One region of the Marinobacter sp. bablab_jr003 genome, then DNA from elsewhere that is predicted to be linked to it. Evidence: riboswitches for the same ligand, from Rfam matches in the RefSeq annotation. Region 1 holds a riboswitch; the other holds the start of a gene.
What was found. A riboswitch is a leader RNA that binds a small molecule or an ion and turns the genes downstream of it on or off. The one in region 1 is predicted to bind thiamine pyrophosphate.
Positions count from the first base shown of each region.

Region 2: another riboswitch for thiamine pyrophosphate. It lies ahead of thiC (phosphomethylpyrimidine synthase ThiC); the one in region 1 lies ahead of thiB (thiamine ABC transporter substrate binding subunit).

Region 1 is NZ_JADARC010000099.1:168,097-175,755, reverse strand. It holds gene H3Z84_RS10210 (hypothetical protein) at 1-453, shown strand, start outside; tRNA gene H3Z84_RS10205 (tRNA-Cys) at 571-644, opposite strand; tRNA gene H3Z84_RS10200 (tRNA-Gly) at 699-774, opposite strand; gene H3Z84_RS10195 (murein L,D-transpeptidase catalytic domain family protein) at 899-1,642, opposite strand; TPP riboswitch at 1,802-1,893, shown strand; gene thiB (thiamine ABC transporter substrate binding subunit) at 1,941-2,942, shown strand; gene thiP (thiamine/thiamine pyrophosphate ABC transporter permease) at 2,948-4,630, shown strand; gene H3Z84_RS10180 (ATP-binding cassette domain-containing protein) at 4,623-5,237, shown strand; gene H3Z84_RS10175 (MlaE family ABC transporter permease) at 5,334-6,422, shown strand; gene H3Z84_RS10170 (ABC transporter ATP-binding protein) at 6,432-7,247, shown strand; gene H3Z84_RS10165 (MlaD family protein) at 7,247-7,659, shown strand, end outside.
Region 2 is NZ_JADARC010000046.1:43,125-50,783, reverse strand. It holds gene cpdA (3',5'-cyclic-AMP phosphodiesterase) at 50-856, opposite strand; gene H3Z84_RS05465 (DUF1249 domain-containing protein) at 1,022-1,507, opposite strand; gene H3Z84_RS05460 (NUDIX domain-containing protein) at 1,504-2,124, opposite strand; gene thiC (phosphomethylpyrimidine synthase ThiC) at 2,339-4,216, opposite strand; TPP riboswitch at 4,297-4,410, opposite strand; gene H3Z84_RS05450 (TolC family outer membrane protein) at 4,548-5,951, shown strand; gene waaA (lipid IV(A) 3-deoxy-D-manno-octulosonic acid transferase) at 5,999-7,252, opposite strand; gene lpxL (LpxL/LpxP family Kdo(2)-lipid IV(A) lauroyl/palmitoleoyl acyltransferase) at 7,355-7,659, shown strand, end outside.

The sequences.
Region 1 (7,659 bases):
CAGGCTGAGATTTTCATGGAGCCAGTAGAGAGGGACGGCTACTCAGTCTATGGCCTTGTCCGCTTTGAACGGCACAAAACCAGGGTGGGGATCGAGCTAGAAATGAATAAAGAGCTCGCAGAACTCTGGCAATGGTTCATCGAGTTCAAAAGGTCGCAAAACATCACCAGCGAATACCTTCTGGTTTATCCCATGTACTTTGACGTGCGCTCTCGGGCTCAGAAGGTCCAACACCGAACGATACAAGCAGCCTGGAGAAAAGCATGCAAAGAGACAGGCTATGGCGACCAATATCAGCTAAGGGATTTGAGGAAGAAGGGGCTGACTGAAGAGTATCTTGAACAAGGTGAAAACGACAAAGGAGGCCACGAGACCGAAGCCATGCGCAAGCATTATCGGCTTATCAAACCACCGAAACGAGCTCGCACAACAATACGTTTCACGCGAGATTAAGTGCCCCAAATTACCTTTTGAGACGGACACGTTTTTTCAGTATTTTTTCAGTATTTTTTCACCTCTAAGACATCGAACAGCCAAAGGAGCCAACATGTTGATATCTAAAGGTAAAAATGGAGGCGCGGGTCGGAATCGAACCGGCGTACACGGAGTTGCAGTCCGCTGCATAACCACTCTGCCACCGCGCCGGGTAAGCCTGGAATCTGGCTTTTGCTCTCAGGGGGCGTGAGAGACTTGGAAAATGGAGCGGGAAACGAGATTCGAACTCGCGACCCCAACCTTGGCAAGGTTGTGCTCTACCAACTGAGCTATTCCCGCTCTTCGTTCAGAGGCGTTGCCTCCTCAACGGCTGCGTATTCTACGGATTACGCTTCGCGCGTCAACACCTTTTTTTCAAGTTTCTGTTTTTATTGCTAATGTGCACAAAATTTAGCCAAACCGGTCAGGACCGGCTGGCGTCATCCGCGTTCGCCTGAAGGGAACCGGCAAGCTGGTTGCCGCTGTCGCAGTTCAGGTAGCTGGAAGCCTGCAGCCATTCTTCATCCGGGTAGTATTTGAAAACCAGCTGGCCGCCTTTCAGGTTGTCTACTACCTTTGCGATCACATCGCGGTCTACCGCCGGGCAGCCGTGGCTGCGGCCAATGCGACCGTATTTGTTCACCCAGCTCTTCTCTACGTAGTCTGCCCCGTGAATGACAATAGCGCGCTGGCGGGCCAGGTCATTGAAGCCCGGCTCCAGTCCGTCCAGCCGCAAGGAGTAGCCGTGGGCACCGCTGTAGGATTCCGCCGCCTTGAACAGTCCGATGCTGGACTGGTGGCTACCCTCAATGTTGGAGAAAGCACTGGCTTCGCGGTCGCCGGAGTTTTTACCGTGGGCAACCAGCTCCCTCAGAACCAGGCTGCCATCGGCCAGGTCAAACAGCCAGAGGCGTTCTTCGCTGGATGGCAGGGAAAAATCAATAACAGCAAGCCTCTCCGGCATCGCTGTTCCATTGCTGATGGCGCACTGGGTTGCCTTGAAAGCCGCCTCGAGAACCGATGGGTTCAGTTTAGGGGCTGCACTGGAAAGGCGATCAAAAAGCTGGTTATTCAGGGACTGGGCCTGGGTGCTGGTGGCGAAAAGCACTGAAAAAAGAAGGCCGGACATTGCTGTACAAAATTTGAGCAGATTGCGATGCTTGGGCATGCACCTTACCTCTATAGGTGAAGAATACGGTCTATCCGATTGAAATTTGCACTATTCTAACAGCAAATAATGAGAACCCGGACACCTTTGTACAGTTTTTAAACAGACCGTAATCAAAGTTACAAATTACAGACCACCACGCAGGCGTGGTAGAATCGCCAAGACTCAACGGGGTGCCCGACAGGGCTGAGACCATACCCGCGGAACCTGACCCGGCTAATACCGGCGTAGGGATTGAGCCGCCACTTTTCCAGTGGTTACCGCGGCATGCCCCCTCCATAGCCAAGGTGTAATCACTATGCGTTTCCGCTTGCCTCTACTCTTCGCTGCCCTGCTCCCGGCTTTCGCTACCGCCGAACCTGCGCAGGTTTTGAACGTTTATACTCACCCGTCGTTTGCGGCGGAATGGGGCCCAGGGCCCGCAGTCAAGCAGGCATTTGAAGAGCAGTGTGAATGCGCACTGAACTATACAGTGCTGGAAAGCGGCGGCGATATACTTCAGCGACTGCGCCTGGAGGGCAGTTCAACCAGTGCCGATGTGGTGTTGGGGCTGGATACCGCCACCATGGAAGCCGCCCGGCAAACCGGATTACTGGCTCCGCACACGCTGACACTGAACAACCTGGCGCTGCCTGTCGACTGGCAGGACGACACCTTCGTGCCCTACGACTGGGGCTACTTCGCCTTTGTATACGATACCGAGCTGCTGCCGGAACCTCCGGCAAGCCTGGAAGAGCTGGTCAATGCACCGGATGACCTGAAAATCATCATCCAGGATCCCCGCACCAGCACCCCCGGCCTCGGCCTGCTGCTCTGGATGCACGCGGTTTATGGCGATGACGCCCACGCTAAATGGCAGCAACTCAGTGGCAAGGTACTGGCGACGACCCAGAGCTGGAGTGACGGGTATTTTTCACTGTTCATGAACGGCGAAGCCCCGATGATCCTTTCTTACAGTACGTCCCCGGCCTATCACATGGCGGTCGATAACACAGACCGTTACCAGGCGGCCCGTTTTGAAGAAGGCCATTACCTTCAGGTCGAGGTTGCCGCACTGGTGAATAGCTCCAGGAGTCAGGCCCTCGGCCGGGAATTCATGGAGTTCATGTTGTCGCCGGCCTTCCAGCGCCATATTCCGTTGAAGAATGTGATGTATCCGGCTATCGACCTTGGTGACGAATTGCCGGAGGTATTTGACCTGCTGATCCACCCGTCCAAAGCCCTCTTCCTGGAACCGGCAGAGGTCGCCCGTGAACGCCGCTCACTGGTGAATGCCTGGCTGGACGCCATGACCCGCTGAACCCAATGGCCGCCAACCAACCACAACCCCTGCGCCCTGCTCCATTCAGCGCCCCTGCGTGGCAACTGGCTCCGGGCCTGATCATTGCGCTGGCCTTGATCGGGCTGGTGCTGTTGGGGCTCGGGGCACTGCTTCACACAGCTGGCACGCTGGAATTCGAAGAGCTGTGGCACAGCCGCTATTTAAGAGGTGTTGTCTGGTTTACGGTTTGGCAGGCGGTGTTATCGGTCTTTCTAAGCCTGCTCATTGCGCTGCCGGTGGCCATGACACTGGCCCGGCTCAGCCATTTTCCCGGTCGTAGCCTGCTGCTTCGGTTGATGGAGCTGAGCCTGGTGCTTCCCACCATTGTGGCGGTTTCAGGCATCATCGGGGTGTACGGTCGCCAGGGCTGGCTGACCAGTCTTCTGAACGGGTGGCTGCCTGATCACGGCTGGAGCCTTTACGGCCTGAATGGAATCTTACTGGCCCACCTATTTTTCAACGCACCGCTGGCCGCACGCATTCTTCTGCAAGCACTGGAATCGGTTCCGGCACCGAGGTTGCGGGTTGCTTCCCAGCTCGGGTTGAGTGGCTGGTGGCTCTGGCGTACGGTTCGATGGCCCGCACTACGGCCGGTCCTGCCCGGGGTGTCAGCATTGGTATTTACCCTGTGCTTTACCAGCTTCGCCATCATCATGACCCTGGGTGGCGGGCCTCGCGCCACAACCCTTGAAGTGGCCATTTACCAGGCGTTGCGGTTCGAATTCGATTTCGGCCAGGCCGCCATCCTGGCCACCATTCAGCTGGTTATTTGCGGCAGCCTGTGGTGGCTTGTGTTCCGGAACCGCCTGGAGTCCTCACTACTTCCGGATCGGCGGTTTGCTGAACCTGTCTCTTTAAAAGACAGCCCCGGGCAGGGTCTGGGGCGCGTGTTGCTGCTGGGCATCTTTTCCGCTTTCCTGACGCTTCCCCTGCTGGCCATCGCGTTACGCGGTTTGCCGGCACTCTGGCCGGCCTCTCCCATGCCATCTATCTACGGACAACTGCTCCCCGCCACAGGCCGCAGTTTGTTGATTGCCGTTCCCGCCGGGCTTGGTGCGGTTGTCGCCAGTCTGTTCACACTGGCGGCCGCCAACAAATCCGAAAACCGGATACTGGCGGCCATTCCGGTTACCACGGGTTATCTGCCGCTGATTGTGCCGCCCCTGGTGCTTGGTACCGGCCTGTTCCTGTTATTGCGGCCCCAGCTCGGGAACAGCGCACAAGGCTGGGTACTGGTGTCTATGATTAACGGTTTGATGGCCATTCCATTTGTGCTGCAGGTGCTGCGTGGGCCACTGAATGCCATCGACAAGAACACCCTGAACCAGGCGGACCAGCTGGGCATCCTGGGCTGGTATCGCTGGCGCTGGCTGTACTGGCCACGGCTGCGCCGGCCAATCGCCCTGGGGCTGGCCTATGGCATTGCCCTGTCGCTGGGAGATTTCGGGGTAATTGCCCTGTTCGGTAGCCCCGGGCAGCCCACTTTGCCGGTTCTGCTTTACCAGCAGCTGGGCAGTTACCGAATCAGCGAAGCGGCTGGCACCGGGCTGTGGTTGCTTGTATTACTGGTGACCCTCTTCGCCCTGCTGTCCCGGGTTGCCCGGCCGGCCCCGGGCACAAACACAGAGCCTGCCCCCGCCGCCGCTCCGGAGCCTCGTCATGCTTGAACTAAGAAACCTGTGTTTCCAGTACCCGGATCAGTCGGAGGAGTGGCGCTTCCACTTCTCGGTCGCCGCCGGGCATTGCCTCGCAGTACGCGGTGCCAGTGGAACCGGTAAATCCACCTTGCTGAACCTGGTTGCCGGTTTTCTCGCACCCAAAAGCGGAGAAATTCTCTGGAACAACCAAGCTATCCATAACCTGCCCGCCTGGGAGCGGCCGGTAACAAGCGTGTTCCAGGAGCACAACCTGTTCGAACACCTGGATGTCTTCACCAATATCGGTCTTGGCCTGCACCCGGGCATGAAGCTGTCCCCCGAACAGCAATCGGCCATTGAGCAGGGTCTTGAACAAACCGGGCTCGGCGGTTTTGGTACACGGCTGCCCGGCGAACTATCCGGTGGCCAGCGGCAACGAGTTGCCCTGCTGCGCGCCATTCTGCGGCGCAAACCGGTACTGCTGCTGGACGAACCCATGACCGGGCTGGACCCGGACGCCAGGGCCATCATCCGGGACTTGTTACTGCAGGAAAAGGCCAGCGGCATTACCCTGATCCTGGCCAGCCATGATGAAGAAGACCGAAAGATACTGGCAGACAGCAACTGGAATCTTTAAGCTTGCTAAGACTTCTGGCAGGGATTTTTTCATTCTGTGGCGATAACTTCGGGCCTTACTACAGCCAAAGCCGGCGAGCCTGCCGGCACCCTTGAGTTGTCCGGCAATACGGTGGCCTTTGCCGGAGACTGGACCCTTGCCCATTACCCGGCCCTGAACCGGCAGGTATCGCAATTCAAGGCAGAGAACACTTCACTGAAGCCGGAATTTACCCGCCTTGGACGACTGGATACCGCGGGCGCGTCCCTGATGGTGAAAATGCTGGGTGCCGAACCGGTGCTTGCCGCGCTGGAGCAACCGTCCCTGCCCGAAGCCCAGCAAGCACTCCTTAAAGCCGTGGCGGAATCCATGTGTGAATCCGCACCGGCACCAGCCACGGTTAATCCACTGCTGAACATGCTGGCAATCACCGGAGAGAAGGTCACCCGGCTAACCCGTCTGTTATGGCTGCTGTCCGGTTTTATTGGCCAGACCTTCTCCACCCTGTTCTACATACTCCCACAGCCAAAACGCTGGCGCTTTACGCCGTTCGTGGCCGCTGTGCACGACACCGGCCTGAACGCCCTTCCGATTGTTGCCTTGCTCACGTTTCTTGTGGGTGCTGTCGTCGCATTTCTGGGTGCCACGGTGCTGGAGGACTTTGGCGCGACCATTTATACCGTAGACCTAGTCGCCTTCTCTTTCCTGCGGGAATTCGGCGTTTTATTAGCCGCGATTTTGCTGGCCGGCCGGACCGCCAGTGCCTTCACAGCCCAGATCGGGGCCATGAAAGTCAACGAAGAACTGGATGCCATCCGTACCCTCGGCCTCAACCCCGTGGAGCTGCTTGTAGTCCCCAGGGTACTGGCCATGATGGTGAGCCTGCCGGTGCTGACCTTTGTCGGCATGATGGCGGGCATGGTTGGTGGTGCCGTGGTGTGTGCACTGGCACTGGATATTCCGCCCAGCCAGTTTATGGCCATCGTGGAGCGGGATATTGCCCTGAAACATTTCCTGGTGGGTATCGGTAAAGCACCCGTGTTTGCCTTCCTGATTGCCGTGATCGGCTGCCTGGAAGGTTTCAAGGTGTCGGGCAGCGCACAGTCCGTGGGTGAGCACACCACCTCCAGCGTGGTGCAATCTATCTTTATGGTCATACTGCTCGATTCCGTAGCCGCGCTATTCTTTATGGAAATGGGTTGGTAAGGCATGGCCATGGGCACGCAGGATAACCACGCGCACCAAACACCGATTATTCAGGTTCGGGGCCTGAGCAACCGCTTTGGCAGCCATTCAGTACATGAAGACCTGGACCTGAACCTCTACCCGGGCGAAATCCTCGGCGTGGTTGGCGGATCCGGCACAGGAAAATCCGTGCTGCTTCGCAGCATTGTCGGCTTGAACACGCCGACGGCGGGCCACATCACGGTATTCGGGCAGGATCTAACAGAGCTGTCAGCACCGGAACGTTCGCTTTATGAGCAGCGGTTTGGCGTGCTGTTTCAGGGCGGCGCTCTATTTACCTCCCTGAATCTGGAACAGAATATTGCCCTGCCCCTGATCGAGCACGCGGGGCTGAAGCGGGCCGAAGCGGAAGAACTGGCCCGCATGAAGCTGGCCCTGACCGGCTTGCAGCCCGAGGCGGCCCGCAAATACCCGGCGGAGTTATCCGGCGGCATGGTGAAACGTGCAGCGCTGGCCCGGGCGCTGGCCCTGGACCCTGAAATATTGTTTCTGGACGAGCCCACAGCGGGGCTGGACCCGATCGGCGCTGCCGCGTTTGACGAACTGATTGTCACCCTGCGCAATGCCCTGGGGTTAACGGTATTCCTGGTTACCCACGATCTGGATACCCTGTACACCACCTGCGACCGGGTGGCGGTGTTGTCCCGGCGCAAGGTGCTGGTGGCAGATACCCTGGATAACGTGTCCCGTACGGATGACAGCTGGATTCAGGACTACTTCCACGGCCCCCGCGGGCGGGCCGCGATTGATGCACACAACAGGCTGACCGAACAGGAGCCCGGTTAATGGAGCCAAAAGCCCATCACGTTATTATCGGATTATTTACGCTGCTGGCCGTTACCGCCGCCTTGCTGTTCGCCCTGTGGCTGGGCAAGTCCTCGGCAGACCAGGAGTGGAGTTATTACCAGATCGGTTTCGACCACCCGGTAGGCGGCCTGTCCAAGGGTAACGCGGTGCTATACAGCGGCGTGCCGGTAGGTGATGTACTGGAATTGACCCTGGCACCCGACAACCCGGCCCATGTTCGTGTGCTGGTGCGGGTTCGCAGTGATATTCCCGTGCGTGAAAACACCCGTGCCGAACTGGTGCTGGCCAATATCACCGGCAGCATGAGCGTGCAGTTTACCGGCGGCAGCCCGGACAGTCCGGTGCTTGAAGGCGGCCGGGAGAATCCACCGCTGATCAGTGCCGAGCCCTC
Region 2 (7,659 bases), on a different contig from region 1:
ACCGGCGTGCAGGTCAGCCATTGGGAATATATAGGGACATCTTGATCGGCTAGTAGCCGGCGCTACCTTCATCCAGGTTGAACCGGAACTGCTCTGCGCGGCAGACTTTTGTGGCGATGTTGCCGGAAGGATCGAGCTCAAACCAACGGTAGCCCGGGGCTAGCGGTTCTACCGCAAAATCTGTGGAACCTCGCGCAAACTGAATACAGGTCGACGGAGAGGCCATTAGCTGCACGCCGTTGCGCTGCTGCTGAAGCTCCTGATGAATGTGCCCCCAGAGCACGCATCTGACGTTCGTGTGCCGGTCGATCACCTGCCAGAAAGCCTCACGGTTTTTGAGGCCTATCTGGTTCATCCAGTCCGAGCCGATATCGACGGGGTGATGGTGCAGGCAAACCATGGTAGGCAAGCCCGAGTGTTCCGACAGGGTTTGGTCCAGAAACGCCAATTCGTCCGCCGAAAGCTCTCCATGCACTTTCCCGTGTACGGAGGAATCCAGCATAACGAAGTGCCAGCCCCCAAGCACAAACTGCCGGCGCCGGGCGTCGAATTCATCAGCAACGGCGTACATGGTGACTGAGTCATCGTGATTGCCGGCAATCCAGGCAGACGGGCACTGAAAAGCCTCCAGTTTCTGTCCGAAATAATGGTAGGAAGCCACGGAAGCATCCTGGCTGATATCGCCGGTGGCCAGAATCAGGTCAGGCTGGCCATGGCTGCGCAGAGCCTCTTCAATGACGGCCGACAGGCTTTCGCGGGTGTTCACCCCCAGCAGGGCACCATCTTCCCGTGCCATCAGGTGCGGGTCTGTCAGCTGTAAGACTTTTAGCGGGCGGGCAGATTGGTGGTCAGACATTCAGGACCTGTTGTGTTCGGGGCAGACGGTTGAAATTACAATGAGTGTACGATGGCCGGGTTCCTTTTGATTAATGTGAAATCGTAGATTGTTCACATTCTGGCCCGCAGACACAAAATTTTTGCAGTTTTTGACAACTTCACCACAGGCAGAGTGAGACGCTGTCTAGTCGATCCCCTCACCCGCCGACCAGACGGCCTTCTCCATGGGCAGGTGCCCGAAGCGCAAACAGTAATCCAGCCAGTCGGCCAGGAAACCATTCACCTGAACCTTTTCATCGGGGTGATGCATAAAACGGTTCGGGTAATCGTTCACCGGCGCGATCTGGCGTTGCCGGTAGCAACTGATGACTTCTGCCATCATTGCATCGTGGTAGACACGCACGGTCATCTGGGGATTATTCAACCAGCGGCCGCTGTTGTGGACCTGCTCCAGCAACAGGGTTTCGGTGAACTTTGCCGTTTGCAGCACTTCAATCCGCACTCGCCCCAAGTACTGGCTCTCCCGGTGCAATTCAAACTCGCACACCGGCTTGCCATCGGATTCCAGCTGCCGCAGTTTGCGGAGCCGCTGATAGTTGCCATCACACAACGCACCCAGCTGGCGTAAATCCGGCACATACGACTTGGGACGCTTCACCCACTCAGTCATGCCAACCACTCCCGGCGCAGCCTGTCGCGGTTCAGCTGTAGCCACTGGATAGCAATGATCGCAGCGGCATTGTTAATGCGGCCATCGGCAATCATGGCGAAGCACTCGCCGGCGCTGACCACGTGGCTGAGAATGTCTTCGTGTTCGTGCTCCATACCGAAAATACCACCGGCTTCGGCAGTGCTGACCTGTCCGCAATAGAGGTGGATCATCTCAGTGGTGCCGCCGGGGGAAACCAGGTAATCACAGATCTTGTCCAGCCGGCTGAAACTCAGGCCGGCTTCTTCCTGCCCTTCCCGCTGGGCTACGTCTTCCGGGCTTTCGCCTTCTTCGTTCATTCCGGCTACGAGCTCCAGCAACCAGGGGGATTGGTTGCGGCCCAGGGCGCCGAGGCGGAATTGTTCCAGCAGTACGACTTCATCCCTTTCCGGGTCGTAGGGGAGCACGCAGGTGGCGTCGCCGCGGATGAAGAGTTCGCGGGTGAAGGTGGGCATGTCGCGGCCGTCAAAGCGCGGGTGGGTCAGCCAGAGCTTGTCCATGCGGAAGAAGCCCTGGAAGACGGTTTCGCGTTTTTCGATTTTGACGTCGCTGGCGTTGAACTGGAACGGTTTCGGCATTCGGGTTTCCGGTTTGGTGTTCGGCTTGGAACGATAGCGGTAATGATGGTGAAGCTGCAAGTTACGGCCCCAGCCTTCTAGCCCGAAGTTTGGCGGTCCTTGGGACGTCCTTTCCAAAAACCGCTCCTTGCGGCACGTCCATGTGGCGCTTCTGCTCCGCCATCCATGGCTCTAAGCACCCAACCAAAAGGCTAGGTGCTCACAAACTCCAACCTCAAACCTTGTCGTAAAGCTTGGAGCCAGACTCCACGAACTCCCGAGACTTGGCCTCCATGCCGGCGTCAATTGCCGAGACTTCGTCAATGCCCTGCTCTGCTGCGTAATCCCTCACTTCCTGCGAGATTTTCATGGAACAGAACTTCGGCCCGCACATGGAGCAGAAGTGGGCCACTTTGGCAGATTCCTTGGGCAGGGTTTCGTCGTGGTAGGCGCGGGCGGTGTCCGGGTCCAGGCCGAGGTTGAACTGGTCTTCCCAGCGGAACTCGAAGCGGGCCTTGGACAGGGCGTTATCGCGAATCTGGGCGCCTGGGTGGCCTTTGGCGAGATCGGCAGCATGGGCGGCGATTTTGTAGGTAATGATGCCGGTTTTCACGTCGTCTTTATTGGGCAGGCCCAGATGCTCTTTCGGGGTGACGTAGCAAAGCATGGCGCAGCCATACCAGCCGATCATCGCCGCGCCGATACCGGAGGTGATGTGGTCATAGCCCGGGGCAATATCCGTGGTCAGCGGGCCGAGGGTGTAGAACGGCGCCTCGTCGCAGCATTCCAGCTGCTTGTCCATGTTCTCCTTGATCAGGTGCATGGGCACGTGGCCGGGGCCTTCGATCATGCACTGGACGTCGTGTTTCCAGGCGATCTTGGTGAGCTCTCCCAGGGTTTCCAGCTCGCCGAACTGGGCTGCGTCGTTGGCGTCGGCGATGGAGCCGGGGCGCAGGCCGTCGCCAAGGCTGAAAGAGACATCGTAGGCTTTCATGATTTCGCAGATGTCTTCGAAGTGCTCGTACAGGAAGCTTTCCTTGTGGTGAGCCAGACACCATTTGGCCATGATCGAACCACCCCGGGAGACGATGCCTGTGGTGCGCTTGGCAGTCATAGGCACATGGTGCAGGCGGACGCCGGCGTGGATGGTAAAGTAATCCACCCCTTGCTCGGCTTGTTCGATCAGGGTGTCCCGGAAGATTTCCCAGGTCAGGTCTTCCGCAACGCCGCCCACCTTTTCCAGCGCCTGATAGATAGGCACGGTGCCGATGGGAACCGGGGAGTTGCGGATGATCCACTCGCGGGTTTCGTGGATGTTCTTGCCGGTGGACAGGTCCATCACCGTGTCGGAACCCCAGCGGATACCCCAGGTCAGTTTTTCTACTTCGTCTTCGATGGACGAGGTCACCGCCGAGTTGCCGATGTTGCCGTTGATTTTCACCAGGAAGTTGCGACCGATGATCATCGGCTCGGTTTCCGGATGGTTGATGTTGGCGGGAATAATCGCACGGCCCCGGGCCACTTCATCCCGAACAAACTCGGGGGTGATTTCAGGCGGCAGGTTGGCACCGAAGGACTGGCCGGGGTGTTGATCCACCAGCAAGCCATTGGCCCGGGCGTCTTGCAGCTTCATATTCTCCCGGATAGCAACGTATTCCATCTCCGGCGTAATGATGCCCTGGCGGGCATAGTGCATCTGGGATACGTTTCTGCCGGGCTTGGCGCGAAGTGGCTTTCGCTCGTCCATAAACCGCAGGGGATCAAGCTGAGGGTCTTTCATGCGGCGGCGGGTGAATTCGGAGGTGTAGCCGTCCAGTTGCTCTACATCGCCCCGTTCGGCAATCCAGGCGGCACGAACCGGCGGCAAGCCCTTACGCAGATCAATAGTGGCTTCCGGGTCTGTGTAGGGCCCGGAGGTGTCGTACACCACCACTGGCGGGTTCTTTTCGCCACCCATTTCAGTGGGGGTGTCGCCCACGGTAATTTCCCGCATTGGCACCCGCAGATCAGGTCGGCTACCCTGCACGTATATTTTTCGTGAGCTTGGTAATGGTTTGATTGCTGCGGAGTCTACTTTTGCGGAGTCGCTGAGGTATGCTGGTAAGTCCGTCATGAAATGCTCCCGGTTGCTCTTGTGGTATCGGGTCGCGTATGACGGAGTTGCGACAAATAGCCCTACAGGCATGGTGTCGCGGTTCATCTGGCCTTAATCCCTACGCCGGTATTATCCGGATCAGGTCGCGGGTTCTGCGTTGCAATCTCAGCCGATCGCCAGTTTATGGCGAATCAGCACCCCGTCAAGACGCGATTCTGAATTGGTTTGCCCACAAAATACGTGGACTTAGCAAGTCTAGAGACGGGAACGATTATTGTCCATAATGGTCAACCAATACCTTTGGGTCATTGCCGGGCAGATTCCCGGAGTCAGTATTTCAGGAGAACCAATGAAAAAACGTTTACTTCCAGGATTGATCACCCTGCTCGCAGCCCAGCCTGCGCTTGCTCTGGATCTGATGGAAACCTACGAGAAAGCCCTGTCTTATGACTCCGGCATTGCCTCTGCCATGGCACAGTTCCAGGCACAGCAGGCAACCAGCGATGTCAGCAAGAGCGCCCTGCTGCCCAAAATCTCGGCGGTTGGGTCAGCAAGCTACACACGTTTCGAGCCCAGGAATATACCCGGGGGGGCAAACGCCGATGAGCTGACGCGGCAACTCTTCTCGGGAGACAGTTATCGAACCTACCGCTACGGCGTCGAGCTGACCCAGCCACTGTTCCGGGCTCAAGACTGGTTCAGCTACGAAGCCAGCCAATTCCAGGCCGAGGCGGCCGAGGCCCAGTACAACCTGGCCCAGCAACAACTGATTCTGGATGTGGCAACCGCCTACTTCGATGTCCTGCGCGCCAAGGACACCGTCACAACCGCAAAAGCGACTGAAACGGCCATCCAGCGCCAGTACGAACAGGCCCGGGAACGGTTTGACGTGGGGCTCATTGCCGTCACCGAAGTCTATGAAGCGCGTGCCAGCTACGACGATGCCAGGAGCCAGCGCATCGCCGCCGACAACGACCTGAATGTGGCCAGGGAACAACTGGCCCGGTTAACCGGAGAATATCCGGACGCCATGGAAAATCTCAGGCAGAATTTTCCGCTCGGGCGCCCGGAGCCCATGGATCCGACTTCGTGGGAAGCAACCGCGGTGGAGCAAAACTGGTCTATTCAGGCGGCCCTGAGGCAACTCAATGCCAGCGAAGCCAGCCTGAAAGCGGCAAAGTCCGGTCATTTGCCAACCCTTGAGCTGAGCGCCTCCTACCAGGAAACCAGTCTGGAGAACGCCCTTTTTACCCAGCAGGAGCGCAGCCAGTCCGTTGCCTCACTGTCACTGACCATCCCGCTCTACACGGGCGGCGGCACCCAGGCCGGCGCCCGGGAACAGCGTTCGCTGGTCACCGCCGCCGAACAGGACCTGAATACGGTGCGCCGGGATGTACAGGTGAACACCCGCAGCCTGTTCCTGACCGTGAACAACAACGTGGAGACAGCCTCTGCCCTTGAGCAAACCATCATCTCCCGCCGCAGTGCACTGGATGCAACCCGCGCCGGCTATGATGTAGGTACCCGGAACATTGTGGAAGTGCTGGATGCAGAACGTGCGTACTACGTGGCGCTGCGGGATTACGCCAACGCCCGCTATGACTACGTGATCAACACCCTGCAACTGAAGCAGGCGGCAGGCACCCTGAGCCCGCAGGATCTGATTGACCTGAACAACTGGCTCAGCGAAGGCGCACGGGGCATTGAAGCCCTGGCCGAAGAAGGAAAGACACTGGACGATCCGGTGCAGTAAGTCGGGCAGCTTGCAGAATATTCCGGGTGCCAGTGCGGCACCCGGAGTTACAACCGCTCCGTAATACCCTCCACGACCTTATCCAGCGCACCCCGGTTCTTGTTGACCACCGCCAGAGCCCGCTCACCGTATGCCTTCAGCGCCTCCGGGTCGTCTATCAGTGAACAGATCGCCCGCGCCAGCTCATCCGCATTTTCGACCAGCTGGACACCCTGATCATCCAGTAAGCGCTGATAGATTGTCTCGAAATTAAACACATGAGTGCCGGAGAATACCGGAATGCCCCAGGCCGCAGGCTCCAGCGGATTGTGCCCTCCCCGCTCGATCAGTGAGCCGCCCACGAAGGCGAGGTCACTGGCTCCGTAAAGCATCATCAGCTCTCCCATGGTGTCGCCAAGATACACCTCCGCACCAGCGGGAGATGCTCCTGTTGACCGGCGAACCACGGAAAAGCCCTCGCCTTGAGCCATCTCAGCTACCGAATCAAACCGCTCCGGATGCCGGGGCACAATGATGAGTAAGGCATCGGCGTGCTGAGCCAGAATCTGGCGATGAGCCGCCAGCAATTGCTCGTCTTCTCCGGTGTGGGTGCTGCCGGCAATCCAAACGGGGCGCTCACCCAGGGATTTTCGGAAGCTGACAGAGGCCGCACGGACATCATCAGGAATATCCGCATCGAATTTTACGCTGCCGGTGACCTCAACATTACCCGGAGCCACTCCGATGCGGCGAAACCGCTCTGCGTCTTTTTCGGCTTGCGCAGCCACCCAGCTGATGCTTTTGATAATAGGTGCTGCCACGCCCCGAACCCGTTCATACCCCCGGGCAGATCGTTCAGACAGACGGGCATTGATCAGAAAAACAGGCACATGACGGTGTCGGCACTGGCGAATCATATTGGGCCAGATTTCCGTTTCCATGATCACCAGGATGCGGGGGTTAACCCGATTCAGAAAACGGCGGATAGCGCCTGGTGTGTCGTAAGGGGCGTAGGCATAGGCTACCCTGTCACCAAACATCTTCCGGGCCTGGGCCAGCCCGGTATCGGTCATAGCTGTCATCAGGATGGTCGCACCCAGGTTACGGGCCAGCAGGCGCCGGACCATGGGGCCGGCGGCAATGGTTTCTCCCACGGAAACTGCGTGAACCCAGATAACCGGCCCGTGCATCTCGGGCACCAGTCCCAGCCGGTGCTGCCAGTTCTGCCTCAAGGCCGGCGCCTTGCGGCCCTGCCACCAGAGCCGGACAAGGATAAACGGCAGGGCGAGCCGGATCAGCAGGGAATAGATAAACTGGAACACGCAGGACTCCCGGCAAAACAGTGCGTTATCATAGGGATAAATTTGTTGTGGACGGGCATCTTGCCCCCCGGTAAAACGTTTGTCGATGCAGGATTCACGATTTTGAAAAAGAAGTACCGCAAACTCCCCAGAAACACCGACTACTCAGCTTACCGCCATCCCCGCTGGTGGCCAACCTGGCTGGGCATTGCGGTGATGTGGCTGGCTGCGCAGTTACCTATCCGCTTTCAATGGTGGCTGGGCAAGGTGATCGGCCTGGCCGCCTGGAAACTGGCGAAGAGCCGGCGACATATTACCGAAACCAACATCCGGCTGTGTTTTCCTGAGCTGAACAAGCACCAACAGGACGCACTGGTGCGCAATGCCTTTATCGCCAACGGTATTGGTGTGATGGAACTGGGCATTGC